2 linked regions of the Actinocorallia herbida genome follow. The protein of the gene in region 1 interacts with the protein of each later gene in a pairwise test. Links are inferred from orthologs where the notes say so. Each region holds a gene or a part of one and is shown in the gene's direction. Other genes may lie near its edges.

What was found.
Region 2: the proteins of EDD29_RS07050 (region 1) and dnaE interact in binary tests that used the Escherichia coli proteins (3 or more experiments, as listed by UniProt). The link is inferred for Actinocorallia herbida from one-to-one orthologs.

Annotation. Positions count from the first base shown.
Region 1 is NZ_RJKE01000001.1:1,473,053-1,486,734, forward strand. Bases 10,397-13,194 are described here. They hold EDD29_RS07050 (pyridoxal phosphate-dependent aminotransferase), read left to right. Parts: upstream 10,397-11,121; coding sequence 11,122-12,267; downstream 12,268-13,194. Other genes in these bases: EDD29_RS07045 (carbon-nitrogen hydrolase family protein), read right to left, coding at 10,397-11,075; EDD29_RS07055 (SseB family protein), read left to right, coding at 12,334-13,023. In the rest of the region: EDD29_RS06995 (polysaccharide deacetylase family protein), read left to right, coding at 1-344; EDD29_RS07000 (PucR family transcriptional regulator), read right to left, coding at 341-2,017; EDD29_RS07005 (oxamate carbamoyltransferase subunit AllH family protein), read left to right, coding at 2,144-3,070; EDD29_RS07010 (AllF/FdrA family protein), read left to right, coding at 3,067-3,573; EDD29_RS07015 (aldose 1-epimerase family protein), read left to right, coding at 3,654-4,553; EDD29_RS07020 (DUF6986 family protein), read left to right, coding at 4,550-5,722; EDD29_RS07025 (FKBP-type peptidyl-prolyl cis-trans isomerase), read right to left, coding at 5,794-6,168; EDD29_RS07030 (DsbA family oxidoreductase), read left to right, coding at 6,263-6,892; EDD29_RS07035 (acyl-CoA synthetase), read left to right, coding at 7,000-8,367; EDD29_RS07040 (carboxyl transferase domain-containing protein), read right to left, coding at 8,426-9,952; more of EDD29_RS07045, read right to left, coding at 10,293-10,396. UniProt on the Escherichia coli protein: Shows aminotransferase activity with methionine and histidine as substrates, and to a lesser extent also with phenylalanine.
Region 2 is NZ_RJKE01000001.1:8,521,360-8,536,408, reverse strand. What follows is about bases 8,524-12,688. They hold dnaE (DNA polymerase III subunit alpha), read left to right. Parts: upstream 8,524-8,897; coding sequence 8,898-12,488; downstream 12,489-12,688. Other genes in these bases: EDD29_RS38655 (2'-5' RNA ligase family protein), read right to left, coding at 12,466-12,688; EDD29_RS38665 (GH25 family lysozyme), read left to right, coding at 8,524-8,805. In the rest of the region: EDD29_RS38700 (MarR family winged helix-turn-helix transcriptional regulator), read left to right, coding at 1-89; EDD29_RS46000 (hypothetical protein), read right to left, coding at 142-294; EDD29_RS38695 (3'-5' exonuclease family protein), read right to left, coding at 288-506; EDD29_RS38690 (helix-turn-helix domain-containing protein), read left to right, coding at 857-1,669; EDD29_RS38685 (DUF397 domain-containing protein), read left to right, coding at 1,666-1,860; EDD29_RS38680 (NACHT domain-containing protein), read right to left, coding at 1,888-5,046; EDD29_RS38675 (amidase family protein), read right to left, coding at 5,453-6,619; EDD29_RS38670 (hypothetical protein), read left to right, coding at 6,749-7,528; more of EDD29_RS38665, read left to right, coding at 7,606-8,523; more of EDD29_RS38655, read right to left, coding at 12,689-13,011; trpS (tryptophan--tRNA ligase), read right to left, coding at 13,001-14,035; UDP-glucose 4-epimerase GalE, read left to right, coding at 14,336-15,049. UniProt on the Escherichia coli protein: DNA polymerase III is a complex, multichain enzyme responsible for most of the replicative synthesis in bacteria. This DNA polymerase also exhibits 3' to 5' exonuclease activity. The alpha chain is the DNA polymerase catalytic subunit.

The DNA of each region.
Region 1 (13,682 bases):
TCGAGCAGCAGTACGCCCGCCGTCCCGCCATCTTCCGCCCGCCCTTCGGCGCCTTCAACGACACCACCAAGCAGGTGGCCAAGGAGTGCGGCCTGAAGTCGATCATCCTGTGGTCGGCGGAGTACTACAACGGCACCACCTCGCCCCAGGGCGTCCCCGACGCGTTCGCGCGCGGCGACGGAGGCCAGGGCTTCAAGCCGGGCGACATCATCCTCATGCACTACCGCAAGGGCCTGGCCAAGCAGATGACGACGATGCTCGGCTGGATCGAGGAGCAGGGCTTCAAGCCCGCGGCCCTGGAGAACTACCTCCCGGTGTCGCTGGGCGGCAACGCCCCGGGCTAGATGCCGCGCATCCGCAGGACCCGCAGCGCCAGGTTGACGTTGAGCTGGAGGTGCGGGTCCTCGGTGAACGGGCCGAGCATGCGCTCCAGCTTGCCGATGCGGTAGCGCAGGGTGTTGTAGTGGAAGTGCAGGCGGCGGGCGGTCTCGGCGACGTTGAGGTTGGTCTCCAGGAGCACCTGGAGGGTGCGGCGCAGGTCCGCGGCCTCGGGATCGGCGTCCCCGGCGAGGTCGCCCAGGGTCTCGGCGACGAACGCGTGCAGTTCCGCGCTGTCGTCCACGAGGCTGAGCAGCCGGTAGACGCCCAGGGCGTCGAAGTGCGCGGTCTCGCCCGGCCCGTGCAGCTGCCTGCCCACCCGGACCGCCTTGCCGGCCTGGTCGTAGGCCTCAGGCAGCGTCGCGGGGCCCGGCGCCGGGCGGCTCACCCCGGTCGTGAACTCCAGGCCCTCGGCGGTCGAGACCTCCCGGACCAGCCCGGCCACGAGATCGGCGAGCGTGCCCTCGGCGGGCAGGCCGACGACCGCGACGACCTCGTGCGCGAACGCGGCGACCGCGGCGTCCCGGTCCCGGCGGCGCACGGCGGCGGCCCAGGCCGCGGCCAGCCTTTCCTGGGCGTGCTTGGCGCTGTCCGGCTGCCGGACGGGGACGGCCGACCCGTCGGACTCCAGATCGGGTGAGGCGACGATCACCGCGACCGGCCTGGCGAGATCCCAGCCGAACCCGGCGCAGTGCGCGACGACCCGCTCGGCGTCCCCGGCCCGGCCGGCCAGGACGTCGCGCAGGAAGTCGGCGCGGTACTTGCTCTCCACCGCCGCGACGGCCTGCTGCTTGGTGACGACGAGCGCGGCGACGGTCGCGGCCCGCTCCAGGATGCCGACCTCGGTGTCGCTCAGCTCGCGGCCGGGGAAGTACGCGGCGATCAGGCCGTGGTCCTCACCCGCCGCGGCGACGGGCACGACCACCCGGTCGCCGTGCAGGCCGAGGCCGTGGTGGCGCTCCAGCCAGAGCTCGAGGGTCTTCAGGTCGGCGGCGGAACCGGCCCCGGCCAGGACCCGCTCGTCGCCGTCCAGCGCGAGCACGGCGCCGTCGAGGAGTTCGGCGAGTTCCGCCGTCACCTCCGGCAGTCCGCCTCCGGCCAGCACGATCTGGACGAGCGCGCGGTGCACCTCCTCGGTGCGGGCGAGGATCGCGGCCTGCCGGTTGAGGATGTCGGTGAGCACCTGGTTGAGGATGTCGTCGAAGCCGACGTGCTCGGGGAGCTGGATGAGCGGGAAGCCGAGCCGGTCGGCGCGCGCCAGCATCTCCTTCGGCAGCTCGTCAAGATAGGCCCCGGGCTTGACGGCGAGGGCCGCGACGCCCCGCTCGTTCAGCCCCGTCACCAGGTGGCCGAGCGCCTCCGGCCGGTTGCGCAGCGGGTATCCGGTGGTGAGGAGCAGCTCGTTCGGCTTCACCCAGGCCAGGACGTCCGGCACCTCCATGACGTTCAGGCGCTGCACGATCCGGTCGAGCCCCGCCGCGCCCGCGACGAGTTCGGCGTCGGCGAGGGTGGACACGCCGAGCACCTCGCGGACGGGGAGGCCGTATTTCAGGGTGCCCGTGCTGGCGAGGCGCAGCCGCGGCGGGACGGTGTGGGTCTCGCCGGTCCTGCGGGTCCAGAGGTCGGTGCGTGTTTCCATCGGAGGTGTAACCATCACAAGAAAGACGAAGGATGACAAGTATCCTTGGCAACTTTCTCCATACGGCCATCGTGTGAACGAGCGTTAACGTCCGTTCAACGCGCCGACCCCTGGAGGAACAAGCCCGTGACGGACCGCCCGGCTCCCCGGCTCCTGGTGACCGAACCTGCCGACGGAACGAGCCTGCCCCCCGTGCCGGGCGCGGCCAGCCTCGCCCTGCGCGAGGTCCTGGAACGGCCGCGCACGCCCGCCCGGGTCGTCGCGGTGTTCCCGTCGTCGGTGTACCTGCTGCTGAAATCCGGCGCCGACCCGCGGGTGGTGGTGCTGGCCGGATCCGACGAGGCCCGCCCCGCCAACTCCGTGATCGTGCCGTCCGTCTCGCGCCACCAGCCCTTCGCCGGAGTCCGCGAAGGCGACGAGGCGTGGGTGGGGGACGGGCTGGTCGAGGCCGGCGACTTCGGGGTCCGGGTCAAACGCTGGTGGGATCCCCGGCCCGTCCTCGGGCCGCTCACCACGGCGGGGCTGCGCCACTCCGTCATGGCCCTGGAGAACGTGCTCGACCCGGCGGCCTGCGGGCTCGCCGGGCACCCCGGCCCCGCGGCGCTCGCCGCGCACTGCGCGGCCGGCGACCTCGCCCGCGCCGTCCCGGCCGCCGAGCGGATCGTCGGGCTCGGGCCCGGCCTCACGCCCAGCGGCGACGACGTCCTCGCCGGCCTGCTCCTCTCGCTGCGCCTGCTGGGCTCGGTCCTCGACGGCGGCGGCCGGGCCGTCTGGCTCGCGGGCTGGCTCGCCGCGGCCGTCACCGCCGACACCGAGACCCGCACGACGCCCATGGGCGCGGCCGCGCTGCACTGCGCCGCGGCCGGAAGGCCCGCCGCCGAGGCCGCCGCCGTGCTGCGCGGCCTTGCCGGGCGTGAACAGCTCGTCCCCGCCGTGGGGCGGCTGGCCAGGCCCGGCCGCGCCGGAGGTCAGGATCTCGCCTGGGGACTGCTCGCGGGGGCGCGGGCCACCCTGGCGCTGCGCGGCGAAGCCGTGCGCCGGGCGACCGCGTGACCCCACCCCTGACGGTCGGGGGACCGGACGCCTACCGCGCCGCGCTGGACGCCCTGCACGGCGGACGCGATGTACTGCTCCCGGGGGAGGAGCTCTCGGTCGCGCAGGAGATCGCGCTCAAGGACGAGGCGGCGATGCTCGGCAGACTCGTCCTCGGGCCCTGCGCCTGCACGGGTTCTCTTCCACCCGGCCCCTACGGCGTCGTAGGGGTCTCGCCCGAGGCCACCGCGGAGGTCGTCGAGGTACTCGCGGAAAAGGGAGGGCGCGTCCTTCCCGTCGGCTCCCGCGACCTGTCCGCGGCGGTCTGCGGCCGGGCCACCCTCCAGGCCCTCGCGGCGTTCGACGCCGATCCCGTCATAGAGGCGGTGGTGCTGGCCGCGGAACGCCCCGCAGGGGAAGTCGCGGCCCTACTGCGCGAGGCCGCCCGACGGCTGGGCAAGCCCGTGGTCTCGGCGGCGCCCGGCGAGGCACGGTTCGTGCTCGCCCGCCTGGACGTCCTTTAGATCCCGTTCTCGCTCCCAGGTCAGGGAGATGTGGCCGCCGGAGGGATCTTGCAGGGCGCGCGTTCCGCGAGAATGTCACCATGATGCTTTCGGGGAATCAGTACGAGATCGCCGCGGGCGGCTACCGGGCCGCGGCCACCGAGCAGGGCGGCAGCCTGCGGGAGCTGACGCACGAGGGCGCCCCCCTCGTCATCGGCTTCGCCCCGGACGAGGTGGTCGACGGCGCGGCGGGGCAGATCCTCGCCCCGTGGCCCAACCGCATCGCGCACGGCACCTACGTCTTCGAGGGAGTCGAGCAGCACACCCCGATCACCGAGCCGGACCGCGACTGCGCGATCCACGGCCTGGTCCGGTGGGAGCCGTGGACCGTCACCGAGCACGAGGCCGACCGCGTCACCCTCGTGCACCGGCTGCTCGGCCGCCCCGGCTACCCCTACCGGCTCGACCTGTCGGTCACCTACTCCCTCGACGCGCGCACCGGCCTGACCGTCCGGCTCGGCGCGGCCAACGCGGGCACCCGCAACGCCCCCTACGGGCAGAGCGCCCACCCGTACCTCACCGTCGGCCGGCCGCTCGACGAGTGCACCGTGACGTTCGGGGCCAGCCACTACCAGCCCGTGAACGAGCGGCTCATCCCGTCCGGCGCGCCCGTGCCCGTCGCGGGCACCCGGTACGACCTCAGCTCCGGCGGCGTCTTCGGCGCCCGCCGCATCGACACCGCCTACACCGGCCTGGAGTTCGCCGACGGCCGCGCCTGGGTGGGCCTGTCGGGCGGCGGCCGCACCGTCGGGCTGTGGGCCGATGACGGCCACCCGTGGCTCCAGCTCTATACCGCCGACCACATGGGCGAACGCGCCCGTACGGGCCTCGCCGCGGAGCCGATGACCTGCCCGCCGAACGCCTTCAACACCGGAGTGGACCTCATCACTCTCAAACCAGGTGACGCGTTCGCCAGTTCTTGGGGGATCATCTCCTTGTGAACCTCAGCGTCTCCACGACCGACGATCTGGCAGAGCGGGTCCGCGCACTGGCCGCGGCGTCGGCGGGCCGCACCGGTACCGCAGAGGGCCGCCAGCCCGTCCACACGGTGTTCGTCCCGGCCGACCGCTTCTCGCGCACCACCACCGCCGACTGGGGCGCGCAGGCGCTGCGGCTGCTCAACAAGCACACGCCGGGCGACGGCTCGTTCGGCGCGTCGTTCATGCTCGACCCGTCGCTGGCCGGGCAGATCCGGGCGCGGGTGGCGGCCAAGCTCGCGCGCGAGCCGATCGAGGATCTGCGCATCGACTTCGGCCCCGCCTACGGCGACCGGTGGTCGGACACCGAGGAGGACGGGCACGTCGAGCAGGTCGTCGAGGCCGTCGCGACCTCCTACAACGCCCAGCAGCTCCCGCACTTCTGGGGCGTGCGCGTCAAGTCGTTCTCCGGCGGCGGGCACGCGCGGGCGATGCGGACCCTCGACGGCTTCCTCACCTCCCTGCGCGACAGGCTCGGAAGGCTTCCCGGCGGCTTCACCATCACCCTGCCGGACGTCACGGGGGCCGAGCAGGTCGCGGTCTTCACCGACTTCCTCGACAGGCTGGAGGCCGCACTCGGCCTGCCCAACGGCACACTGCGCTTCGAGGTGCAGATCGACGCGCCCGCGGGCCTCGCCGACCAGCGCGGCGGGCTCGGCGTCCGGCGGGTCCTGGTCTCCGGGCAGGGCCGGATCCAGACCGTCCACTTCGGCGGGCTCGACTACGCCTCGGCGCTCGGCCTGCCCGAGGAGCAGCGGCGGCTCGACCACCCCGTCTGCGACTTCGCCCGGCACGTCCTCCAGACGACGACGGCGGGCTGGGGCGTCCGGCTGTCCGACGGGCCCCCGCACCTGACGCCCAGGGACGACTCGGCCGACGAGGTCGTCCCGGCCTGGCAGGCGCACGCCACCGAGGTCAGGCACTCCCTCGCGCACGGCTTCTACCAGGGCTGGGACACCGATCCGGCGCACCTGCCCGCCCGCTATGCCGCGCTGTTCGACTTCCACCTCAGCGGGGTGGAGGCGGCGATCGGGCGGCTCGAGGCCGCGCCGGAGCGCTCGGCCGCGCTGCTCGACCGGCTCCAGCGGGGCGTCGCCTGCGGCGCGCTGGACCCCGAGGTCCTCCAGGGCTGACGCGCGGCACGGTTCGGCACGGGAAAGGGGACCCGCCTCGCGGTGGGTCCCCTTTCCGACGTGCCCGGGTCTCAGCTGACGCCGAGCAGGTCGACCACGAAGATCAGCGTCTCGTTCGGGCCGATCGCGCCGCCCGCGCCGCGCGCGCCGTAGCCCAGGTGCGCGGGGATGACCAGCTTGCGGCGGCCGCCGACCTTCATGCCGGCCACGCCCATGTCCCAGCCCTTGATGACGCGGCCCGCGCCGAGCGGGAAGACGAACGCCTCGTTGCGGCTCCAGGAGGAGTCGAACTCCTCGCCGGTGGAGAAGGCCACGCCGACGTAGTGGACGTGGACCTGGTGGCCCTTCTTGGCCTCGTCGCCCTCGCCGACCACCAGGTCGGTGATCTCCAGGTTGGCGGGCGGGTTGCCCTCGGGGAAGTCGATCTCGGGCTTGGTCAGCGCCATCGCTTGTGTGCTCCTCGGTGGTGGATCTCGGACCGCACGAGGCTACCGGTCCACGGGCGGGAATGCGGGCCCAGGTCATGGTGTTGGCACCGGGGTGAAAATCGAGATTTATTCCGACGTGGTGTGCCCTTGGTGCTATCTCGGACAGGCCCGCTTCCGTCAGGCCGTCGAGGAGTTCCCCGGCGAGGTCGAGATCGTCTGGCGCCCGTTCCAGCTCGACCCGTCGTCCCCGGCCGAGCCCGAGGCGGGCCTCGCGAGCACGGTCCTCGCCGAGAAGTTCGGCGGCGCCGACAAGGTGCACGCCGCGCACCAGCGGTTGCGCGCCCTCACCGAGGACGCCGGACTGCCGTTCGAGCCCGAGCTGGCCCGGCAGATCAACAGCCTCCAGGCCCACCGCGTCATCTGGCTCGCCGGCGAGGAAGGCGTCCAGGACGCCGTCGTCGCCCGCTTCTTCCGCGCCCACCACGCCGAAGGCCGCGACCTGAACGCTCCCGAGACCCTCGTGGAGCTCGCCGCAGAGGCCGGCCTGCCCGCCGACCGCGTCCGGGCGCTCCTGGCCTCCGCGGAGGGCGCCCCCGAGGTCGCCGCCCAGATCGACGAGGCCCGTCGGCTGGGCATCAGCGGCGTGCCCTTCTTCCTCTTCGAAGGCAAGTGGGCCGTCTCCGGCGGCCAGCCCACCGAGGTCTTCGCCGAAGCCCTCCGCGAAGTCGCCTCGAAGCTCTAGCGGCGCGCGACCGCCGTGCCCTCCGGCACGGCGGTGGCCGGGTGGCGCCCGGTCGGCGGCGGGCCCTGCGGTGCGGCCCTTTCGGGGGAGGCGGGAGGATGGGCGGCATGGGATTGCTGGGTGCGGAACGCGACGGGGTGGTGAGCGTCGCCGGGGTCGAGGTGACGCGGGAGGAGCTGGCGGGGCGGGCGCGGGCCGTCGCCGGGCGGATCGGCGGGGCGCGGGCCGTCGCGGTGAACGCGACGGCGAGCGTCGACACGGTCGCGGCGGTGCTCGGCGGGCTGGTCGCCGGGGTGCCCGTGGTGCCGGTGCCGCCGGACTCCGGGCCCGCCGAGCGCGGGCACATCCTCGCCGACTCAGGGGCCGAGCTCCTGGTGGGGGCGCCCTCCGATGGGGAGGTCTTCGGCCTTCCCACGGTGCCTTCGACGGGCTCCGGGTCGGGCGCCTTCCCCGAGCCGTCCGAGGACGCGACGGGGCTGATCCTCTACACGTCCGGGACCACCGGCGCGCCGAAGGGCGTCATGGTCTCCCGGGCCGCCATCGCCGCCGACCTCGACGCGCTCGCCGAGGCGTGGGCGTGGACGCCGGACGACCTCCTCGTCCACGGCCTCCCGCTCTTCCACGTGCACGGGCTCGTCCTCGGTGTCCTCGGGGCGCTGCGCGTAGGGTCCGGTCTGGTGCACACCGGAAGGCCGACGCCCGAGGCGTACGCGAAGGCGGGCGGGAGCCTGTACTTCGGCGTCCCGACCGTGTGGTCGCGGGTGGTGGAGTCCGGCGCGGCCGAGGCGCTGCGCGGCGCCCGGCTGCTGGTCTCCGGCAGCGCGGGCCTGCCCGCGCCCGTGTTCGACGCGCTCGCCGCGCGCAGCGGGCACCGGGCCGTCGAACGGTACGGGATGACCGAGACGCTGATCACCGTCAGCGCCCGGCACGACGGCGAGCGCCGCCCCGGCCAGGTCGGCCTGCCGCTGCGCGGGGTCGAGACCCGCCTCGTCGGCGAGCACGGCGAGGACGTGCCGCACGACGGCGCGACCCCCGGCGAGCTCCTCGTGCGCACCCCGACGGTCTTCCAGGGCTACCTGAACCGCCCGGACGCGACCGCCGAGTCCCTCGCCGACGGCTGGTTCCGCACCGGCGACATCGCCGCGATCGGCCCGGACGGCTGGCACCGGATCGTCGGCCGCGCCTCCACCGACCTCATCAAGAGCGGCGGCTACCGCATCGGCGCGGGCGAGATCGAGGCCGCCCTCCTCGCCCACCCCGCCGTACGCGAGGCCGCCGTCATCGGCACCCCCCACCCCGACCTGGGCGAGCAGGTCACCGCCTTCGTCATCGCCGACGGCATCGCGGAGACCGACCTCATCGACTTCGTCGCCCGAGATCTCTCCGCCCACAAACGCCCCAGGACCGTCCACTTCGTCGACTCCCTGCCCCGCAACGCCCTGGGCAAAGTCCAAAAGAAACTCCTCACCCCCTGACCCCGCCCCCGCCCGTCCCCGGAGTACCGGGGACGGGCGGATTCCCGGTGTCGGGGGCTCAGCGGGCGAAGCGGGCGGCGCGGGCCGCGGTGCGGCCTTCGGGGGGCAGGTCGGAGGCGGTGCGGAGGGCGCGTTCGAGGAGCGGGGCCAGCGCGGCGGGGGCGTCCGGGACGATCTCGTCGGCGATGCCGCGGTCGAGGAGGTCGGGGGCGGTGATGCCCTGGGCCTCGGCGAGGTCGGGGGCCCGCTCGGGGGTGCGGTGGACGATGACCGAGGCGCCTTCGGGGGGCAGAGGGGTGAGCCAGCCGTGGGCGGCGACCAGGACCCGGTCGGCGGGCAGCAGGGCGAGGGCGGCGCCGCCGGTGCCCTCACCGAGCAGGAGGCAGACGGTCGGGGCGGCGAGGGTGATGAGGTCGGCGAGGCAGCGGGCGATCTCCCCGGCCAGGCCGCGGTTCTCGGCGTCGGCCGACAGCACGGCGCCCGGCGTGTCCACCACGGTCAGGAGCGGCAGCCGCAGCTCGGCGGCGAGGCGCATGCCGCGCCGCGCGACCCGCAGCCCGGCCGGGCCGAGCGGGTGGCCGGTCCGCTGGCTGACCCGGTCCTGGCCGACGACGACGCAGCCCGCGCCGCCGAACCTGGCCAGCGCGAGGCGCAGCCCCGGATCGTTCTCGCCCGCGCCGGTCCCCGACAGCGGCGTCACGTCCGCGGCCTCGCGCAGCAGTTCCCGCACCCCCGGACGATCGGGCTCGCGGGTCGCCAGCACCGCGTCCCACGCCCGCATCGAACGCTCGAAGGGCATCGCCCGAAGGGCTCGTCCTTCGGACGGCCCCGAAGATCCCGACTTGGCGTCGCCCGAAGACTCCGGCTTCGCTTCGCCTGAAGGCTCAGGTCCTGGTGTCGGGCTCGAAGGCTCCGGCCTCGCTTCCAGGACGGAGAGGATCCGGATGACGGCCGGGCGCAAGTCCTCGGCCGGGATGACCGCGTCCACGAGGCCGCGTGCGGCGAGGTTCTCCGCGACCTGGACGCCCGCGGGGAACTCCTCCCCGTACAGCCCGGCGTAGACGCGCGGGCCGAGGAAGCCGATGAGGGCGCCCGGTTCGGCGGCCGTCACATGGCCGAGCGATCCCCATGAGGCGAGGACTCCGCCCGTCGTCGGGTGCCGGAGGTAGACGAGATAAGGCAGATGGGCGGCTTTGTGCGCCATGACGGCCGCGGTGATCCGGGCCATCTGCACGAACGCGAAGGTGCCCTCCTGCATACGGGTGCCGCCCGAGGCGGGCGCGGCGAGCAAAGGCAGCCCCTCAAGGGCGGCCCGTTCTACGGCGGCGACGATCCGGTCGGCGGTGGCCACCCCGATCGACCCGGCGAGGAAGGCGAACTCGCTGACGATCAGCGCCACCCGCCGTCCGCCGACGCGCCCCTCACCGGTGAGCACCGCCTCGTCGCAGCCCGACCGCTCCCGCGCCGCCGCGAGCTCCTCGGCATACCCGTCGGGCTCCTCCGGCGGGCCGTCCCACGACACCCACGTCCCCGCGTCGAGCGTCAGCCCGATCAGTTCCCGCGCCGTCCTCTTCCCTCCAGCCACGCCCCGATTAGACCAAACGCCCCCCGCCCCACCCCCCACCGGGGACGCCCCGGCCCCCGGCGCTCCGCGCAGCTCCGACCACCGCGCGACGCGGCATCCCGAGGTGGCGCGGCATCCCGAGGTGGCGCGGTGCCCCGAGGTGGCGCGGTGCCCCGAGGCGCCCACCGCGCGGGTGGCCCCGCCTGTTTCGCGGCCGGGTCTTCGCCAGAGCGAGGGCTTCACCCGCGCGCCAGGGCGGGCTTCGGCTGGAGGACGCCGGAGCGCTCTGGGGCGCTGCTCGGTGGTGGCGCCGGCCGGGGCCGGCGTCGCGTGTCATGTGCGGCGCGATGCCGGGCGGGCGTCAGAGGCGGCGGTGGTTCAGGGACGGGATGACGGCGCGGACCCGGGCGGTCAGGGTGAGGTCGACCGGGACGGTGCGGATGGCGGGGAAGGGGCCCAGGTCGGCGGTGACGGTGCCCATGGGGTCGACGGCCAGGGAGCGGCCGACGCCCATGCGGGCGCCGCGCGGCGGGTCGGTGAGGTCGGGCGCCCGGTCGACCGCGAGGGTCCAGATCGTGTTCTCGATCGCCCGCGCGCGCACGAGGGTCGTCCAGTGCTCTTCCTTGAAGGTGCCCTGGGCCCAGGCGGCGGCCACCACGAGCAGGTCGGCGCCCCGGTCCACCAGCGCGCGCGCCAGCTCCGGGAAGCGGATGTCGTAGCAGGTGATCAGCCCTATCCGGGCGCCGGCCAGCTCCACCACGACGGGTTCGCTTCCGGGCGCGACGGCCTGGGACTCCTTGTAGGCGAAGGCGTCGAACATGTGGATCTTCCGGTACGTCCCGGCGAGCGCGCCCTCGGCGTCGATCGCGACGAGCGTGTTGTGGACGCGTCCGTCGTCCGCGGGCTCGAAGGTGCCGACGATCAAGGCGGTGCCCCGGGCGGCGGCCTCGGCCCGCAGCGCGGTGACGAACGGGCCGTCCAAGGGCTCGGCGAAGTCCTTCAGGCTGTTGCCGAACCGTACGAGGGTCGCCTCGGGGAAGATCGCGAGGTCGGCCCCCTCGGCCTCCTCGAGGGCGGCGCGGACCGCCGTGAGGTTGACGGCCGGGTCGTCGGTGACGTCGATCTGGCAGAGTGCGGCGCGCATGTCGCCAGTCTAAGGTGGCGCCGTGAGCGAACCACTGGTCGGGCGGATGCGGGGCTTCGGGACGACGATCTTCGCTGAGATGTCGGCGCTGGCGGCGGCGACCGGGGCGATCAACCTGGGCCAGGGCTTCCCCGACGAGGACGGTCCGCGCGGTGTCCTGCGCCGGGCCGTCGAGGCGATCGAGGGCGGCCGCAACCAGTACCCGCCGGGTCCCGGCCTGCCGGTGCTGCGCGAGGCCGTGGCGGCGCAGCGGCTGGCCCGGTACGGGCAGTCCTACGACCCCGAGACCGAGGTCCTCGTCACCGTCGGGGCCACCGAGGCCGTCGCGGCGGCGATCCTGGCACTGGTGGGGCCGGGTGACGAGGTGATCGCCTTCGAGCCGTTCTATGACTCCTACGCGGCTTCCGTAGCCCTCTCCGGGGCCACCCTGTGCCCGGTGACCTTGCGGCCGGAAGGCGGCAGGTTCACCTTCGACCCCGACGAGCTGCGCAGGGCCGTCACCCCGCGCACCCGGGCCATCCTCGTCAACTCCCCGCACAACCCTTGCGGCACGGTCTTCACCCGGCAGGAGCTCGCCGCGATAGCGGAGCTCTGCGTGGATCGCGGCCTTCTGGCGATCACCGACGAGGTGTACGAGTACCTCGTCTTCGACGGGGTGGAGCACCTGCCCCTGGCGTCCTTCCCCGGCATGCGGGAGAGGACGGTGACGATCTCCTCGGCGGGCAAGACCTTCTCCGTCACGGGCTGGAAGACCGGGTGGGTGTGCGCGCCCGCCCCCCTGGTCGCGGCGGTCCGGACGGTCAAGCAGTTCCTCACCTACGTGGGCGCCGGGCCGTGGCAGGAGGCCGTCGCCCACGGGCTCGCCCACGAGACGGCCTGGGTGGAGGAGCTGCGCCGCTCCCTCCAGGCGAAGCGGGACCGGCTCATCGAAGGGCTGGAGTCCGTGGGATTTCAGGTCTTTCGTCCTGAAGGCACCTATTTCGTCCAGGCGGATCTCCGTCCGCTCGGCCACGACGACGGGCTGGCCTTCGCCCGCGCGCTTCCCGAGCGGACGGGCGTCGTGTGCGTCCCGACGCAGGTCTTCTACGCCGATCCCGCACGGGGAAGGCACTACGTGCGCTTCGCCTTCTGCAAGCGCGCCGAGGTGATCGACGCCGCCGTCGCCCGGCTCAAGGGAAGCCCTCCCGGCTGAGCCGCCTACGGACGGGTGAGGGAAACGGCACCCTCGGTGAGCGCCGATGCCTATACCCTTCCGTGCGTGTCCGGACCGAATCTCATCAAGCCGCAGTTCCCCGACGACGACGGGAGCGCCGATCCCCGGCTACAGGCCGCGCTGACCGCCTACGCGGGCGGACGGGCCGCGGAGCACACCGTGCTGGAGGCGCTGGCCGCCTCCCGGCTGCTCATCCCCATCGTCGCGATGGCGACCTCCGAGGAGGAGGTCGACGGCCTGCGCCGGGAGAAGGAGAGCGAGATCGCCCTGCCGATGCTCACCGGCCAGGACGGCCGCAAAGGCGTCCTCGCGTTCACCTCGCTGAAGACCCTCCAGCTGTGGCGGGCCGACGCGCGCCCGGTCCCCGCGCACGCCCGCGACGCCTGCCGGACCGCCCTGGACGAGGGGGCCGACGCCCTGGTCGTGGACGTCGCGGGGCCCGTCCCGTTCGCCGTCGACGGCGTCCGCCTGCACCTGCTGGCCGAGGGCGCGCCCGTCCCGCCGCCGCACCGCGACCCCGACGTGCTCGCCGCGATCGAGGCGGCCTTCCGCCCGGAGACCGGCGTCACCGGGGTACGGGTCGGCCCCGGTGACGACACCGAGCTGTCCGTCCGCTTCCACGTGGACCCCGGCATGGACGAGCAGGCCGCGGTCCGCCGCATCGGCGACCGCCTCGCCGACGTCCTCCGCGGCCGCATCGTCGGCGGCGTCGAACTGGGCATCGCCCGCCGCTGACCCGATTCCCGGTCGGCCCGGCCCCGGTCCTCGCGCCGACGTCGCCGTGGGGCGACGACGGTCTCCGCGCTCGCGCGCGGCGGCGCCCCGCCCCGGCGCAGGGACCGGAAAGATCGCGGAAAAGTTATCCACAGGGGGCTCGGCGGGAGGCCGGGGGTTCGCGTTAGTGTGCGGCCATGAGCGAGACGGCGTCGTGGATCGAGCCCGTCCGCGGCCGTCCGGTGGCGGTCGCGGCGGTGGTCGCGGCTGTGCTCGGGCTGCTGTTCTGGCGGGTCGGGCCGCGGCCGGAGCTCGCCGCGTTCGCGCTGCTCGGGGCCGTGGGGACGGTCCTCGCGTTCGTCGACGCCGCTACCAGGACGCTGCCGGAGCCGCTCACCCTGCCGCTGCCGTTCGCGCTGGCCGGGCTGCTGTGGCTGGCCTCGCCGCAGGAGGGGCGGAGCCTGGCGGGGGCGCTGCTCGGCGCGGTCGCCCTCTTCGGGTTCTACGGGGTGCTGTGGTGGTTCTCGCCGGATCGCGGGATCGGGTTCGGCGACGTGGTCCTGTCGGTCTCGCTCGGGCTCGTGCTCGGCTGGATGGGCGTCGCCGCGGTCGTGACCGGGCTCCTGGTGATCCATCTTTCCGGCGCCGTGTGGGCGCTCGGGCTGCTCGTCCTGGGCCGC
Region 2 (15,049 bases), 7.0 Mb from region 1 along the record:
TCGCCCACCTGGGCCCCCGCCGCCTGGCCGCCCTCCGCGCCACCCTCACCCGCCTCCGTGAGATCACGGACCCGTTCCTCGACCACTGACCCCGCTCACCCGTGCACCGGGCGGGCCACTCGTCCGCGGCCGACCTCGGGGTCAGGTCCGGTGGTGGCGGCCTTTGGGCTGGAGGTCCTCGTAGACGATGGTGCCGAGAGCGGTGAGGACGCCCAGAGCGGTCGTGGTGAGCGCGGCGGTACCGGCGAGCGCCCAGGGAGTGGCGGTGAGGGAGTCGAAGAGGGCGGTCAGCATTTCGGGGTCTCGATCCGGGCCTGGGCCGTGAGGGCTTCGGTGAGGGCCTCGAAGGTGTCCTCGACGAGCGTCATGGCGAGCCCCGCGCCGAGTTCCTCGGCGGTGAGGTGGGAGTGGTTCCTGCGGGTCGCCATGAAGAGCCTGCCCGCGGCGGTGGGCCGGATCAGCCACTCGGGGTGGCTTGCGCGGAGAGCCGTGAGATCGGGTGTCATGCCTGGTCCTTTGCGGTTTGCGGCCGAATTCGGTGACGAGGCTGACACGGCGGGGTTACCGTCGGCTACGAACCAGCGGACCCCCAATTTTTCGCGGAGAGCTACCTCAGGACTACCCGGTGGACTACCTCTCGGCGACAAAACGGGCGGATATCCCGGGCCGCCGACGAAAGGGTGAACATCGAGACGGTCACGGAGGACGACCATTTTGCAAGAGAAGTCCGATTAGAAAGTCGGGCTTATCGGGAGATGGTGATTTTTCGGGTGACACCCCGGTGACACCCAGCCGACACCCGCGCGGCACCCACCGGGCACCCCGGAACCCCGCGCACGAACCGGAGGGAAGGCGTGTGACGACCGAGAAAAATCTTGAGGTTCCGTCGCTCCATCGCTTGTTCGTCAAGGAGATGCGGGTTCGCAGGGAGGCCGCCGGGCTCTCCCGGAACAGGCTCGCCGAAGCACTCGGCTGCTCACCGCAGTGGCTCGCCAAGGTCGAGACCTACGCGAAAGCCCCCTCCGTCGGCCTGGCCGACGACCTCGATGCTTTCTTCACCACTGGCGGCACCTTCCGCCGGACCTGGGACGAACTGGACGATGAACGCAAGCGTGGTCTGGTCCCCAGCGGCTTCCGCCCGCTCATCGAGATCGAGAAGACGGCGACGGGAATCCTCGCCTTCGAGCCCATGCTCATGACCGGCCTGATGCAGACCGAGGATTTGGCGCGCCTCCTCCACCTGCACGGTGAAGGCCCCGAGAAGGTGGAGGAATTCGTCAGGATCCGCATGGAGCGTCAGCGCCTCTTCGACAAGCCTGATGCCCCGTGGTTCTTTCTCCTTATGCGTGAGGCAGCCCTCCGCGACCTTCCGGGGCACCTCCGCCAGAAGCAGTGCCAGCAGCTGTTGAGGCGGCTGGAGCACCCCAAGATCTCCATCCAGATCATTCCCGCTGAGGAGCTCTCCTTCATCGGAGCGGGGTTCATGGTGCTTTCGTTCGCCGAGGCCGAGGACCTGGCCTACGTGGAAGCCGCCAAAGGTCTCGGCCGAATAGTGGAAGATGCCGAGGCGGTGAAACGGCTCGGAGTAACCTTCAACCTGCTCAGAAGCTCGGCCCTGTCCGTGCGTGAATCTGAGCGCATGATCCGAGCATTCGCGGAGGCGGAGTGAAGAACAGTGAGAGCCCGAACCTGCGTTGGCGCAAGAGCAACCACAGCAGCGGCTCCGGAGATAACTGCGTCGAGCTCGCCGACCTCGCAGGGGCGGTGGGCGTCCGCGATTCCAAGAACCCGCAGGGCGACCCGCTCGTCCTGGCCCGGCCCGTCTTCGTGCACCTCGCCCGGAGCCTCCGCATCCGCTGACCTGCGGAAGGCTGGAAGCATCCCCGCTCACCCGTGCATGAGATAGAGCAGTTCGTTCGCGGGTGTGGCCTCGGGCGTCAGCGCGAGGAGGGAGTGGATGACGGAGGCGAGTGCCTTCTTGAGGCCGTGCTCGTCGTGCCTTACGCCGTGCGTGTGGGCGGCAGTCAGGAGGGCCGCCGCGAGCACCCGGCGGTGCGTGTCGACGCGGTCGATGCCGGACGGCTCCAGGCAGGCCAGCTTCTCCGCCGAGACGAGGAAGGGGATCTCGCGTTGGGCGTCGCTCACGCCGTACGGTTCCTCGGTCTCGATCAGTCCCCGCAGCAGGGACCAGGGGTCGGCGGTCGGCGGCCCCGCCGGGCGGATCTCGGACCAGTCGCGCCGAAGCGACTCGCTCGCCCCTTGCCCGCCCAGAGGGTACAGGAGGGTGTAGGCGCATGCGTGTAGGTCGATCAGCAGGTCGTGACCGAGGCCCGGGTACGACCGCACGAGCTTGCGGGTTCTGTTGAGGGCCTCTGCCACGGGGAAGAAGGGCGACGGGTCCGGGAAGGAGGGTTCGATGACGGGCCATGCGGTGATGTCCAGTTGCGCGTGATCCGGTGGGATGAGGCCCGCGCCCGGGAGACGGTGGTTCAGGTCCTCGCACGCTTTCAGGAGCACGTCGACCGCCTGCGCGGAGTTCGGTCGGCCGCCCTTGGGGATCCACGTGATGGTCCAGTGCTCGTCGCTCATGTAGTAGGGGGACCCCAGCCTGTGGCGGGTTTCCACGGCGGCCTGCATGAGCTGGTGGAACCTCTGCGTGCTCGATGCGAACGAGTCGTCGGGGAAGTCGTACGAGTCGACGGGGAAGGAGATGGACCGGCACAGGACGTTCACCCGTTCCCACAGGATCGGCAGCCCGCCGGACTGATAGACCCCGGACTCGACGGCGGCCGCGAGGGTGGCGGCGGCCTCCAGCGCCGTGACGATCATCCAGGCGGCCGATCCCCGGCCGTGCCTCGCGTGGACCTCGCCGTATTCGAGGAGCCGCCGAAGCGCCGGAACCTTGGATCCAGGGCCGAGGAGGTGCTGGAAGTCGCGGAACGGGCTGAGCTCCCTGGAGAGCAGCCCCGGGAATTCGGCGAGGCGTGTTCTGCTCGGTGTGTAAGGCCACGGGGTCTTGTCGGGGCGGAGGAGGACGAGGCCGCCGCCGGAGGTGGAGGCCCAGCGGGTGTGGCGGGGCGGGGAGGAGAGGGCGGCGAAGCCGGGGCCGGTGAGGGTCTGCGGGGAGGGCGGGCGGTAGGTGGTGCCGTCGTCGAACAGGGAGTTCAGCCAGTCGAGGAAGGCGGCGGTCTCGTGGGCGGTCGGGTGGGCGTGGCCCGCGCCGGGGTCCTGGGCGGGCCGGTGTACGGGATGCGGAGACCGGGCGTTGCGGAAGCGCTGCCACAGGTCCTCGGTGACGGGGCGGGGGTGGAGCTTGACGTCGCCTTCGAGGAGGACGACGTCCTGGAGGGCGCGGGAGGCGTAGACGGCGTCGATGAGGCGGCGGTGCTCGGGGGTCAGGTCGCCCTCTTGGTTCAGTAGCGCGAGAAGGCGGGCGCGCACCACGGGGTCGACCTGGCGGGCCTCGTCGAGACAGTCGAAGGCCAGGGTGAGCGCGCGGACGGAGCCCGATTCGAGACAGGCCTCCACGACGGGGGTCGCGTCGCTCCTGCTGGCCCACAGGAGGGCCGTCTCGCGGAGCCACGGGTCGTCCACGCCGTCCGTCAGCATCGGGAGCAGGTGGCCGTGCTCGCGGAGGTGAGCGGCGGCGAGGTACTCCTGGAGGGTCAGGTGGGCGAAGGCGTAGGAGCCCTCTTCGTGCTGCACCAGTAGGCCGTTGCGGGTGAGCTCGGTGAGGAACCGCGCCGAGATCCCGCGCCGGTCGCTCACCTGGGCGAGGGGCCCGGTGACGACCTCGGCGGCGATCCCGGTCGGGATGTCGCGCCGCCCTTCCCGCATCATGTGGAAGGCGAGGTGCGCCGCGACGGTCTCCTTCTGCGCGCCGGAGAGGCCGATCGGGTCATCCAGGTGCTTGCTCTCCTGCCTGCGGTGCAGCAGGACGTCGCACATCTCCGCGTAGAGCGCGGCCCGGGTCCCGGGTAGCGAGCCCCGGTACTGGTGCACGTGGGCGATCATGGTGAGGAGCAGGGGGTTGGCGGTGAGGTCGTAGAGCGCGATCTTCCGCTGCAGCTGGGCGATCAGGTTGTCGGCCTTGCCGTCGGCGGCCTCGCGCACCGCCCGGCCGCCGCTGCCGCGCGCCCGCCGCTCGGTCGCGCGGTACCAGGAGTGCAGGAACCGGGAGACCTGGTCGCCGGTGAACCGCTGGACCTGGAGCACCTCGGCGTTCGGCAGCGGGTCGCCGACGTAGCCGTGCGGCCGCGAGGTGACGACGAACGTGTTGCCGGGGTAGCGGCGGATCTGGTCGTCGACCCAGGCGACGACCCGGCTCCGGTCGCCCGCGTCGGCGACCTCGTCGAGGCCGTCGAGCAGGACGACGCACCGGCCGCGGGCGAGCCTCCGTTCCAGCCAGGAGGCGGGCACCGCGCCGCGCAGCCAGGGCGCCCCGGCCGCGATGTCGGGAAGGCCCGGCGCGTCCTCGGCGAGGATCGCCGCGGCGTGGCCGCGCAGGTACAGCAGCACCGGGATACGGAAGAACGGCAGCAGGCGCGATCTTCCGGACATCACCCGGGCGGTGTGCCGTACCAGGGTCGTCTTGCCGGAGCCGGGGGCGCCGAGCACCGCGTAGACCGCGCCGGCCGCCGCGAGGAAGTCCGACAGCGGCCTGCGGCCCGGTGCGGCGAGCCGCAGCCCGGTGCGCTCCTCGGGCGGGGTGGCCGGGCGCTGGCCGTGCCGTAGAGCCACGTCGACGTACACCTGCCGCATGCGCAGCACGTAGTCGCCGGGCGTGGCGAGCCCGGAGGTCTCCATGTCGCGGACCGAGGCGCGGAGCTGGCGCAGGTAGCGTCCGCGGACCGTCCCGGCGGGGTGGACGCTGCTGCCGGTGGCGACCGCGGCGGCCTCGCCGAGGAGCAGGGTGAGGAAGGCCGCGGCCATGGCGGGATAGGCCCAGTTCCAGGCGAAGCCCTTGTCGGTGAGGATCTGGTTGGCCGCGACCGAGGTGGCGACGGCCGAGGCCGCGCCGAAGAACGTCCGGAGCGTCCAGCTCACCAGTCGCCACATGTGCGCCAAGCCCGTCCGTGAGAACCGCCACGTCGCAGATGTGACGGCCGGGAAGGCGCCGCGGTTGCGGGGGTCGCGGGACGGACGGGCCGATATCGCCATTTGCGTCGAAGGCGGATAACGCGGACTCCGTCGCGTGCCCTCCTGTCGTCAGCGCAGGGCGGCGACGCGGGCGGCGAGGGCCTGGTTCATGGCGGTGAACTGGGGCGGGGTGTTCGCGCGGAGGGTGGGCCGGAAGAAGGGGACGGCCGCGCCGCGGAACTCCTCGCTCTGGCGGAGCCGGACCCGGCCGCCGCCCAGGTCCTCGATGACGAAGCGGTGCTCGCCGTCGAAGAGGAGGCCGTTCGAAGATGGCTCTGGCCGCCGAATTACGCAACGGTCGTAGCGAAAAAGGTCAGCGGGACGCGAGGGTGCGGGTGAGGGCGAGGAGGTCTTCGTCGGTTGAAGGCTGGGAGATGAGGGTGAGGCCCAGGGGGAGGTCGTCGAAGGTGGCGAGGGGAAGGGTGACGGCGGGGGCGGCGGCCAGGGAGGCCAGGCAGGTGTAGGGGAGGAGCTTGGCGCGCGGGAACTCCTCGCCGAGGAAGGGCGGCGTGAAGGGGGCGGTGGGGACGGCCAGGACGCTGCCGCGGAGGCGGGTGCGGAGGGTGGCGGCGGCGTGGTCGGCCTTCTCGCGGGCCGGGGCCAGGTCGTGGTCGGTGAGCCGTGACGCGTACGTGAAGCGGGCGGCGACGGACGGGCCGAAGGCCGGGGTGGTGGACTCGACCCAGGGGCCGAGCAGCCGCCACGCCTCGTGGCCCTGGACCGTGGTGAAGGCCGCCACCGCGTCGTGCCAGTGCGACGGGCGCTTGAACAGCGGGGTGCGGTCGGCCTTGAGCAGTTCGCGCAGCCTGCCGAGGACGGGTTCGTACGCGGCCCGGACGGGTGCGGGCACCTCCGCCCACAGGTCGTCGGGCAGGAGCAGCCACTCCAGCGCGCACGTCTGCTGGGCGGGCGGGTCGAGGAGGGCCGACGCGACGCGCGCCAAGACGACCGCGTCCCTTGCGAGCACAGCGGGGACGTCGAAGGTGGGCGCCAGAGGCAGCACACCGGTGGCGGGCACGCGCGCGTGCGAAGGCCGCAGCGCGTACAGGCCGGTGAAGGCCGCAGGGACCCGGATGGACCCCGCCGTGTCCGTCCCCAGCCCGACGTCGGCGGCCCCGGACGCGACGGCCGAAGCACACCCGCTGGAGGAGCCGCCCGTGTACCGGCCGGGAGCCAATGGATTGCGGGGCGAGCCGTAGTGGATGTTCGTTCCGGCGAGGCTGTAAGCCAGCTCGTCCATATGGGCCTTGCCCACGAGGGACGCCCCTGCCCGGCGGAGCCGGGTGACGACCTCGGCGTCCTCGGTGGGCGTCGCGTGCTCGGCGAGCCAGACCGGATTGCCCGCGCCCGTGGGCCAGCCCGCGACGTCGATGTTGTCCTTGACCGCGACGCGCACGCCGTCCAGGGGTCCCCCGGAAGGGGCGGGCGGGTCGAGCGGGCCGTCTTCGATCCAGGGGACCAGCGGGTCGATCTCCTCCATCCCCCCTTCTTACCGCCCCGGCCGTGCCCCGTACGCCCAAGGGACGGCAACGATGCGTGTCCCTGCGGGCCGGCGGGGCACGCCGCGGGTAATCTGCCGCGCGCGTCGAGGCGGAGCCGAGGAGGGCCAGTGCGTGCTGTGACGTGGTGCGGAACGCTTGTGGTGTCCGGCGGGATGCTGGTCGGGGCCGCGCCCGCGGTGGCGACGGGCTCCCCGGCGCTCGCCGTCCGGATCGACACGTGGGGTGACGCGCGGCCGGGCGGGCGGCTCGACTTCCTCGTCACCGCGGCGAACCAGGGCGCGAGCGCGACGCGCAAGGTGCGCCTCGACGTCGCGGTCCCCAGGGGCATCGACGTCATCGGGCTGCCCGACGGCTGCCGCGAGCGCAGGCGGCTGATCCGGTGCCGGCTCGGGGTGCTCGCGCCCAAGGCGATCCGCAAGGTGACCGTCTCCGGGATCGTCAGGCCGACGGCCAGGGGCGCCCAGACCGTGGTCGCGGAGGCGGACGGCGCGAGCGCGCGCACGAGCGTCAGGGTGAAGCCGGGCACGGACCTCGCGGTGCGCCTGCGCACCCCGCAGGGCACCGACGGCTCCTTCGCCTTCGCAGCGCGCGCGCTCAACCAGGGCAAGAGGTCCGCGCGCAAGGTGAGCGTGACGGTCGCCGTGCGCGGCGCCCGGTTCACCAGGGTTCCCGCGGGCTGCATGTCCAGCGCGCACCGGGTGACGTGCGACGCGGCGGCGCTGGACCCCGGCGCGATGGTGCGCTTCGCCTTCCGGGCCAAGGCGGAGCCGGGCCGCAAGGCCGCCGAGGTCTTCGCGACGGTCGGCGCGGCGCACATCGGGGAGACGCGACCGGCCGACAACGGCGCGTTCACCTCCGTCCCAGTCGTCCGATTCGCACAGGATTAGCGGTTTCTCACGGATTCTGACCAAGATCATGCGCTAGGGTGCTGGGACTCCGAAGTCAACAGCAGGGGAGCTTTACCGTGCCGCGCGTCGCCGGAAGCATCCTGGTCGCCACCGCCCTTGTCGCCGGGACCGTTCTGACCGGATCTGTCGCGTACGCCGCGCCGGTGGCACCGCCCAACACCGTTCCCGGCCTGGACGTCAGCTACTGGCAGGGCCCGAACGTCGACTGGAAGAAGATCGCCGACAACGGGGCCAAGTTCGCCATCATCCGGGCGACCCGCGGCACGTCGAGCACCGACAACGCCACCCCGTACGTCGACCCCTACTTCGCGCGGAACGCCGCGGAGGCCCGCAAGTACGGCATCATCCAGGGCGCCTACCACTTCGCCGGCCCCGACAAGTCGTCCGGCGCGACCCAGGCGAACTTCCTCGTCGACAACGGCGGCGGCTGGCAGCCCGACGGCATGTCGCTGCCCGGCGCGCTCGACATGGAGAGCGACCCGTACTCGACGCTGCCGAAGCAGGACGGCGTCCGGGTCGACTGCTACAACCTGACGGCCCCGCAGATGATCGCGTGGATCAAGGACTTCTCCACCACGTACTTCAAGCGCACGGGCCGCTACCCGATGATCTACTCCAACCAGAACTGGTGGAAGAACTGCACGAGTTCGCCCGCCGAGCCGACCGGCACCGCCGCGTTCGACCTGACGAACCCGCTGTGGGTCGCCAACTACAAGGACCCGGTGAAGAACCCGGCCCCGGCCATGATGGGCGGGTTCACCAAGTACACGTTCTGGCAGTTCTGGAACGGCAACGACAAGCCGCTGTTCCCCGGTGACCAGAACCTCTTCCCCGGCACCCTCGCCCAGCTCCGCGCGTTCGCCAAGAAGGCCGACAAGCCGGTCGCCAACGTGGGCGTCAAGGTCACCAAGAACGGCAAGTACCGCGTCGGCAAGAAGGCGTCCTTCAAGGTCGAGGTCACCAACAAGGGCCCCGACGCCAGCGGCACCACCCGCGTGTACGTGAAGTTCCCCGCCAAGAAGCTCAAGCTCCGCAGCTTCCCCAAGGCGTGCACCAAGGCCTCCTACGGCCTCAAGTGCGTCTATCCGAACATTCCCGCCAAGGGCGCCAAGACCTTCAAGGTCTGGTTCACCGTCACCAAGCAGCTCAAGGCGGGCAGCAAGCCCACCGTCACCCTGGGCCTCCAGACCCCCGGCATCCTCGACCCGGGCAAGCCCAACAACACCTCCAAGACCACGCTCCCGATCACCCGCTGAGGGGTCGGGGCCGGGCCGTTCGAGCCCGGGCAGGGCGGCGGCGGCGCTAGGGTAAGACGGCCCCCGTCCGCCCTGTGAGAGGTCTGCTGATCATGGCTGATTCCTTCGTTCACCTGCATGTTCATACCGAGTACTCGATGCTCGACGGTGCGGCGAAGGTCGGGAAGCTGACGGACCGGGCGGCCGAGCTCGGCATGCCCGCGATCGCGATGAGCGACCACGGGAACCTGCACGGGGCGTACGAGTTCCACAAGAAGGCCAAGGGCTCCGGGGTCAAGCCGATCATCGGCATCGAGGGCTATGTGAGCCCCGAGTCCCGGTTCCACAAGCAGCCGGTGTTCTGGGGCGAGCCGCACCAGCGGAAGTCGAACGACCAGACGGGGCTCGGCGGCGACGTGTCGGCGTCCGGCACGTACCTGCACAAGACGATGTGGGCCTACACCGCGCAGGGGCTGCGCAACCTCTTCCGGATCTCCTCGCTGGCCAACTTCGAGGGCCGGATGAAGAAGTACCCCCGGATGGACGACGAGCTGTTCGACCTCTACCACGAGGGGATCATCGCGACCACGGGCTGCCCGTCGGGGGCCGTCCAGACGCGGCTGCGGCTCGGCCAGTACGACAAGGCGCTCGAGCACGCGGCGAAGTACCAGGACATCTTCGGCAAGGAGAACTACTTCCTCGAGCTGATGGACCACGGCGGCATCTCGATCGAGCGGGGCGTCCGCGACGACCTGCTCAGGCTCGGCAAGCAGCTGGGCATCCCGCCGCTGGTGACGAACGACTCCCACTACGTCACCGAGGACCAGGCGACCGCCCACGACGCCCTCCTGTGCGTCGGCACGAACTCCCTGATCAGCGCGCCGGACCGGTTCCGGTTCTCCGGCGGCGGCTACTACGTGCGCTCCGCCGACGAGATGCGCGGCATCAACCCGACCTCGGACGTCTGGCAGGACGGCTGCAAGAACACCCTGCTCATCGCCGAGCGGGTCGAGTCCTACGACGACGTCTTCGCCTTCCGCGACCTGTACGCCAAGTTCCCGGTCCCCGAGGGCGAGACCGAGATGAGCTGGCTGCGCAAGGAGTCGCACCGGGGCGCGGCCGAGCGGTACGGCGAGCCGGTCCCCGCGCACATCACCGAGCGGATCGAGTACGAGCTCGGCGTCATCGAGAACATGGGCTTCCCCGGCTACTTCCTCGTGGTCGCCGACATCTGCCGGTACGCCCGCGACAACGGCATCTGGGTCGGCCCCGGACGAGGCTCGGCGACGGGTTCGATGGTGGCCTACGTCACCCGGATCACCGAGCTCGACCCGATCGAGCACTCCCTGCTGTTCGAGCGGTTCCTGAACCCCGAGCGCATCTCCCCTCCCGACGTCGACCTGGACTTCGACGAGCGTCGGCGCGGCGACATGATCCGGTACGTCACCGAGCGGTACGGCGAGGAGAACGTCGCGCTGATCGTGACGTTCATGACGATCAAGTCCAAGCAGGCCGTCAAGGACTCCGCCCGAGTGCTCGGCTACCCCTTCGCGGTGGGCGAGAAGATCACCAAGGCGTTCCCGCCCGCGGTGATGGGCAAGGAGATCCCTCTGACGGGAGTCTTCGACCCCAAGCACGACAGGTACGCCGAGGCGTCGGAGCTGCGGTCCCTGTACGAGGACGACCAGGACGTCAAGCGGGTCATGGACACCGCGCTCGGCCTGGAGGGCCTGACCAGGACCACCGGCGTGCACGCCGCGGGCGTCATCATCTCCTCGCAGCCCCTCGTGGACGTCATGCCGGTCGTCATGCGCCCCGACGACGGCGCCCGCATCACCGGCTTCGACGGGCCGTCCAGCGAGAACATGGGCGCCCTGAAGATGGACTTCCTGGGCCTGCGCAACCTCACCGTCCTCGGCGACGCGGTCGAGAACATCAAGAAGAACCGCGGCGTCGACATCGACATGCTCAACCTGGGGCTGGACGACAAGACCACCTACGAGCTGCTCGCCCGCGGCGAGACCCTCGGCGTGTTCCAGCTCGACTCCTCGATGATGCGCGACCTGACGAAGCTGATCGCCCCGGCCCGGTTCGAGGACATCTCGTCGGTGCTGGCGCTGGGCCGGCCGGGTCCGATGGGCGCGAACGCGCACGTGAACTACGCGCTGCGCAAGGCCGGGCAGCAGGACATCGTGCCGATCCACCCGGGTCTCAAGGACGCGCTCGAGCCGATCCTGGGGACCACCTACCACCTGGTCGTGTACCAGGAGCAGGTCATGGCCATCGCGCAGCAGCTCGCCGGCTACACCCTCGGCGGCGCCGACATCCTCCGGCGCGCGATGGGCAAGAAGAAGAAGGAGGAGATGGACAAGCAGTGGGCCACCTTCTCCTCCGGAATGGTCGACAACGGGTACACCGAGGAGATGGCGAAAGCCGTCTGGGACGTCCTCGAACCGTTCTCGTCCTACGGCTTCAACAAGTCCCACACCGCCGGATACGGGCTCGTCTCGTACTGGACCGCCTATCTGAAGGCGAACTATCCGGCCGAGTACATGGCGGCCCTGCTGACGTCCGTCGGCACCAACAAGGACCGCATGGCGATCTATCTCGCGGAATGCCGCCGGATGAAGCTGAAGGTGCTGCCGCCGGACGTCAACGAGTCGCTGCTGCGCTTCGCGGCCGTCGGCGACGACGTGCGGTTCGGGCTCGGCGCGGTCCAGAACGTCGGTGAGAACGCGATCAACGGGATCATCGCCGCGCGGACCGAGCAGGGCAGGTTCGCCGATTTCAACGACTTCCTCAAGAAGGTCCCGCAGATCGTCTGCAACAAGAGGACGATCGAATCCCTGATCAAGGCGGGCGCCTTCGACGACCTGGGCCACCCCAGGTTCGGCCTGATCCAGGTGCACGACACCGCGATCGACTCCGTCATCGACGTCAAGAAGAAGGAGGCGATGGGACAGGACTCCCTGTTCGGCGCCTTCGAGGACGCCGACGACGGATCCGCCGACGCCTTCACCGTCATCGTGCCCGACGTGGAATGGGACAAGAAGACCAAACTCGCCTTCGAGCGGGAGATGCTCGGCCTGTACGTGTCGGACCACCCGCTCAACGGGGCGGAACGGATCCTGGAGAAGAACCGGGATTACACGATCGTCCAGATCCTGGACGGCCAGGTCGACCACCGCGGCGAGTTCCGGATCGCCGGGATCATCTCGGGCGTCGACAAGAAGGTCACCAAGCAGGGCAACGTCTGGGCGATCCTCAAGATCGAGGACCACGACGGCTCGATCGAGGTGCCCTGCTTCCCGCAGACCTACCAGCTCTACGGGCCGAACCTCGCGCCCGACCTCGTCGTCTCGGTGACGGGCCGGATCAAGACCCGCGACAACGGCGAGGACGCGACGGTCTCGTTCACCGCGACGGGCATCGAGTTCCTCGACATCTCCACGGCCCGCGCCGACGGCAAGACCCCGATCGTCATCGGGCTGCGCGAGGAGCGGGTGAACCCCGACCTGATCGACGAGCTGAAGCGGATCCTGAAGGCGCACCCGGGCGGCAACCCCGTCCATCTGCGGCTGGAGATGCTGAACCGCAGGATCGTGATGATCAACCTGCCGGACTACGAGGTGACCCTGGAGTACGGGGCGTTCGCGGGCGACCTGAAGGTGCTGCTCGGGCCTACCGCACTCGTGGAGCAGTGACGCGGGGGCCGAGGGGGAAGGAGCGGACGTGGCGCCAGTCCTCGTCCCCTCCGTGCACGGACAGCTGGAAGGACGTGCACTCGAAGACCGCGTGGAAGTCGGCGAGTTCCTTGAACGCGCGGTCCAGGGCCTCCTCGTCGAGGTTGTGCGCGACCGTCACGTGCGGGTGGTAGGGGAAGAACAGCTCCCGCTCCAGCGGCGGGCGGCGGAGCTTCTCCTCCAGCAGTGAGCACGGGCCGATGCCCTCGGCCACCTGGAGGAACACCACGGGGGTCACCGGCCGGAACGTGCCGGTGCCGCGCAGCCGCACCCGGAACGGGTCGATCATGGTGGCGGCGCGGGCCAGGTGCGCGACGATCCCCGGCATCTCGCCGGCGCCGACCGGCGTCGGCGGGACCAGCGTGATGTGCGGCGGGACGAGCCGGGCGAGCGGGTCTCCGTAGGACTCCCTCGCCCGGATCAGCGTCTCCGAGTACGGCTCCGGGACCTCGATCGAGACCCCTATGACGGTGTCAGGCGCCACGCCTCAGCAGTCCCACCCGCTCGCGCACGACGCTCATCGTGCCGGCGGCGACCTCGGCGGCCCGGTCCGCGCCCTTCTCCAGGATGCGGTCGAGTTCGGCGGGGTCGGCCAGCAGTTCCAGCGTCCGGTCCCGGACGGGGGTGAACACGCCGAGGGCGGTCTCCGCGAGCTCCTTCTTGAGCTGGCCGTAGCCCTGGCCCTGGAAGTGGCTCTCCAGCTCGATGATCGGGGTGCCGGTGAGGGCGGACATGATCGTCAGCAGGTTGGAGACGCCCGGCTTGTTGTCCGGGTCGTAAGCGATCTCGGTGCCGGTGTCGGTGACCGCCCGCATGATCTTCTTGCGCATCGCGCCGGGCTCGTCGAGGACATTGATGATGCCCTGCGGCGAGGACGCCGACTTCGACATCTTCCGCTCCGGCTCCTGGAGATCGGTGATCTTCGCGGTGGCCTTGAGGATGTAGGCGTTGGGCTCCACGAACGTCTCGCCGAACCGGTGGTTGAACCGGCCCGCGAGGGTGCGGGTGAGCTCCAGGTGCTGGCGCTGGTCCTCGCCGACGGGGACCTGGAAGTCCTTCTCGCCGAGGTGCGGGGTGTACAGCAGGATGTCGGCGGCCTGGAGGATCGGGTAGGTGAAGAGCCCGACGCTCGCCGCGGACGTGCCCTCCTTGGCCGACTTGTCCTTGAACTGGGTCATCCGGGAGGCCTCGCCGAAGCCGGTCAGGCAGCTGAGGATCCACTGGAGCTCGGCGTGCTCGTAGACCTGGCTCTGCGCGAAGACCGTGGAGCGCTCGGGGTCGAGGCCGGCCGCGAACAGCTGCGCGGCCGAGGCGCGGGTGCGCCTGCGCAGCACCTCGGGGTCGTGCTCGACGGTGATCGCGTGCAGGTCGGCGAGGAAGTAGAACGCCTCGTGGGTGTCCTGGAGCGGAACCCACTGCCGCACCGCGCCGAGGAAGTTGCCGAGGTGGAACGACTCGGCCGTCGGCTGGATCCCGGACAGGACCCGGGGGCGCGTGTTCATGGTCATCCCTCTCTCTTCCCGAAGGGACGGCACCGCCGGTCCCGTATCCCCTGCCGCTTCGATTCTCCCAGACCGAACCGGCGGAGCGGCACCCGTTGATCCGGGGTCGTTCCGCGGACCGTGGCGGGTGATCTTTACGTGATCTCCCCGGGGCGGCCCGGGTAAACGGTGCGGTCCCGGACGGGCCCGCCGCGTTCGCGCCGGTCACCCCCGGTGCCGTCGGTGCGCCGGTATCGGGACTGTATGGCTAGGCTTTCGTATGGCCAATCTACTGCCCGGTCTGTCGTCGATGAAGGGTTCTCAACGGTGAAGCTCCTGGTCACGGGTGGTGCTGGATACATCGGCAGCGTCGTCGCGGCTCTCCTGATCGAGGCGGGGCACGAGGTGGTCGTGCTCGACGACCTGTCGGTGGGCCATGCCGACGCGGTGCCGCAGGCGGCCCGGTTCGTTCAGGGGACCTTGCGCGAGAAGGCCGCGGACGTCCTCGGCGAGGGCGGGTTCGACGCGGTGCTGCACTTCGCCGCCAAGTCGCAGGTCGGCGAGTCGGTGCGGCTGCCCGCGCTGTACTGGGACCGCAACCTCGGCGAGTCGCTCGCGCTGTTCGAGGCGATGCGCGGGCACGGCGTGCGCAAGATCGTCTTCTCCTCGACCGCGGCGACCTACGGGGAGCCCGAGCAGGTGCCGATCCCCGAGGACGCGCCCACCCGGCCGACCAGCCCCTACGGCCAGACGAAGCTGGCGATCGACGGGGTGCTCACCGAGTTCGCCAGGCTGTACGGGTTCGGCGCGGTGTCGCTCAGATACTTCAACGTGGCGGGCGCGCACGGCAGGTTCGGCGAGCGCCACGACCCGGAGACCCATCTGATCCCGAACGTGCTGCGGGTCCCGTCCGGCGCGGTGCCGCACGTGAGCGTCTTCGGCGACGACTACGCGACGCCCGACGGCACCTGCGTCCGCGACTACATCCACGTGGTCGACCTCGGCGACGCCCATCTGCTCGCGCTGGGGGCGGCCGAGCCG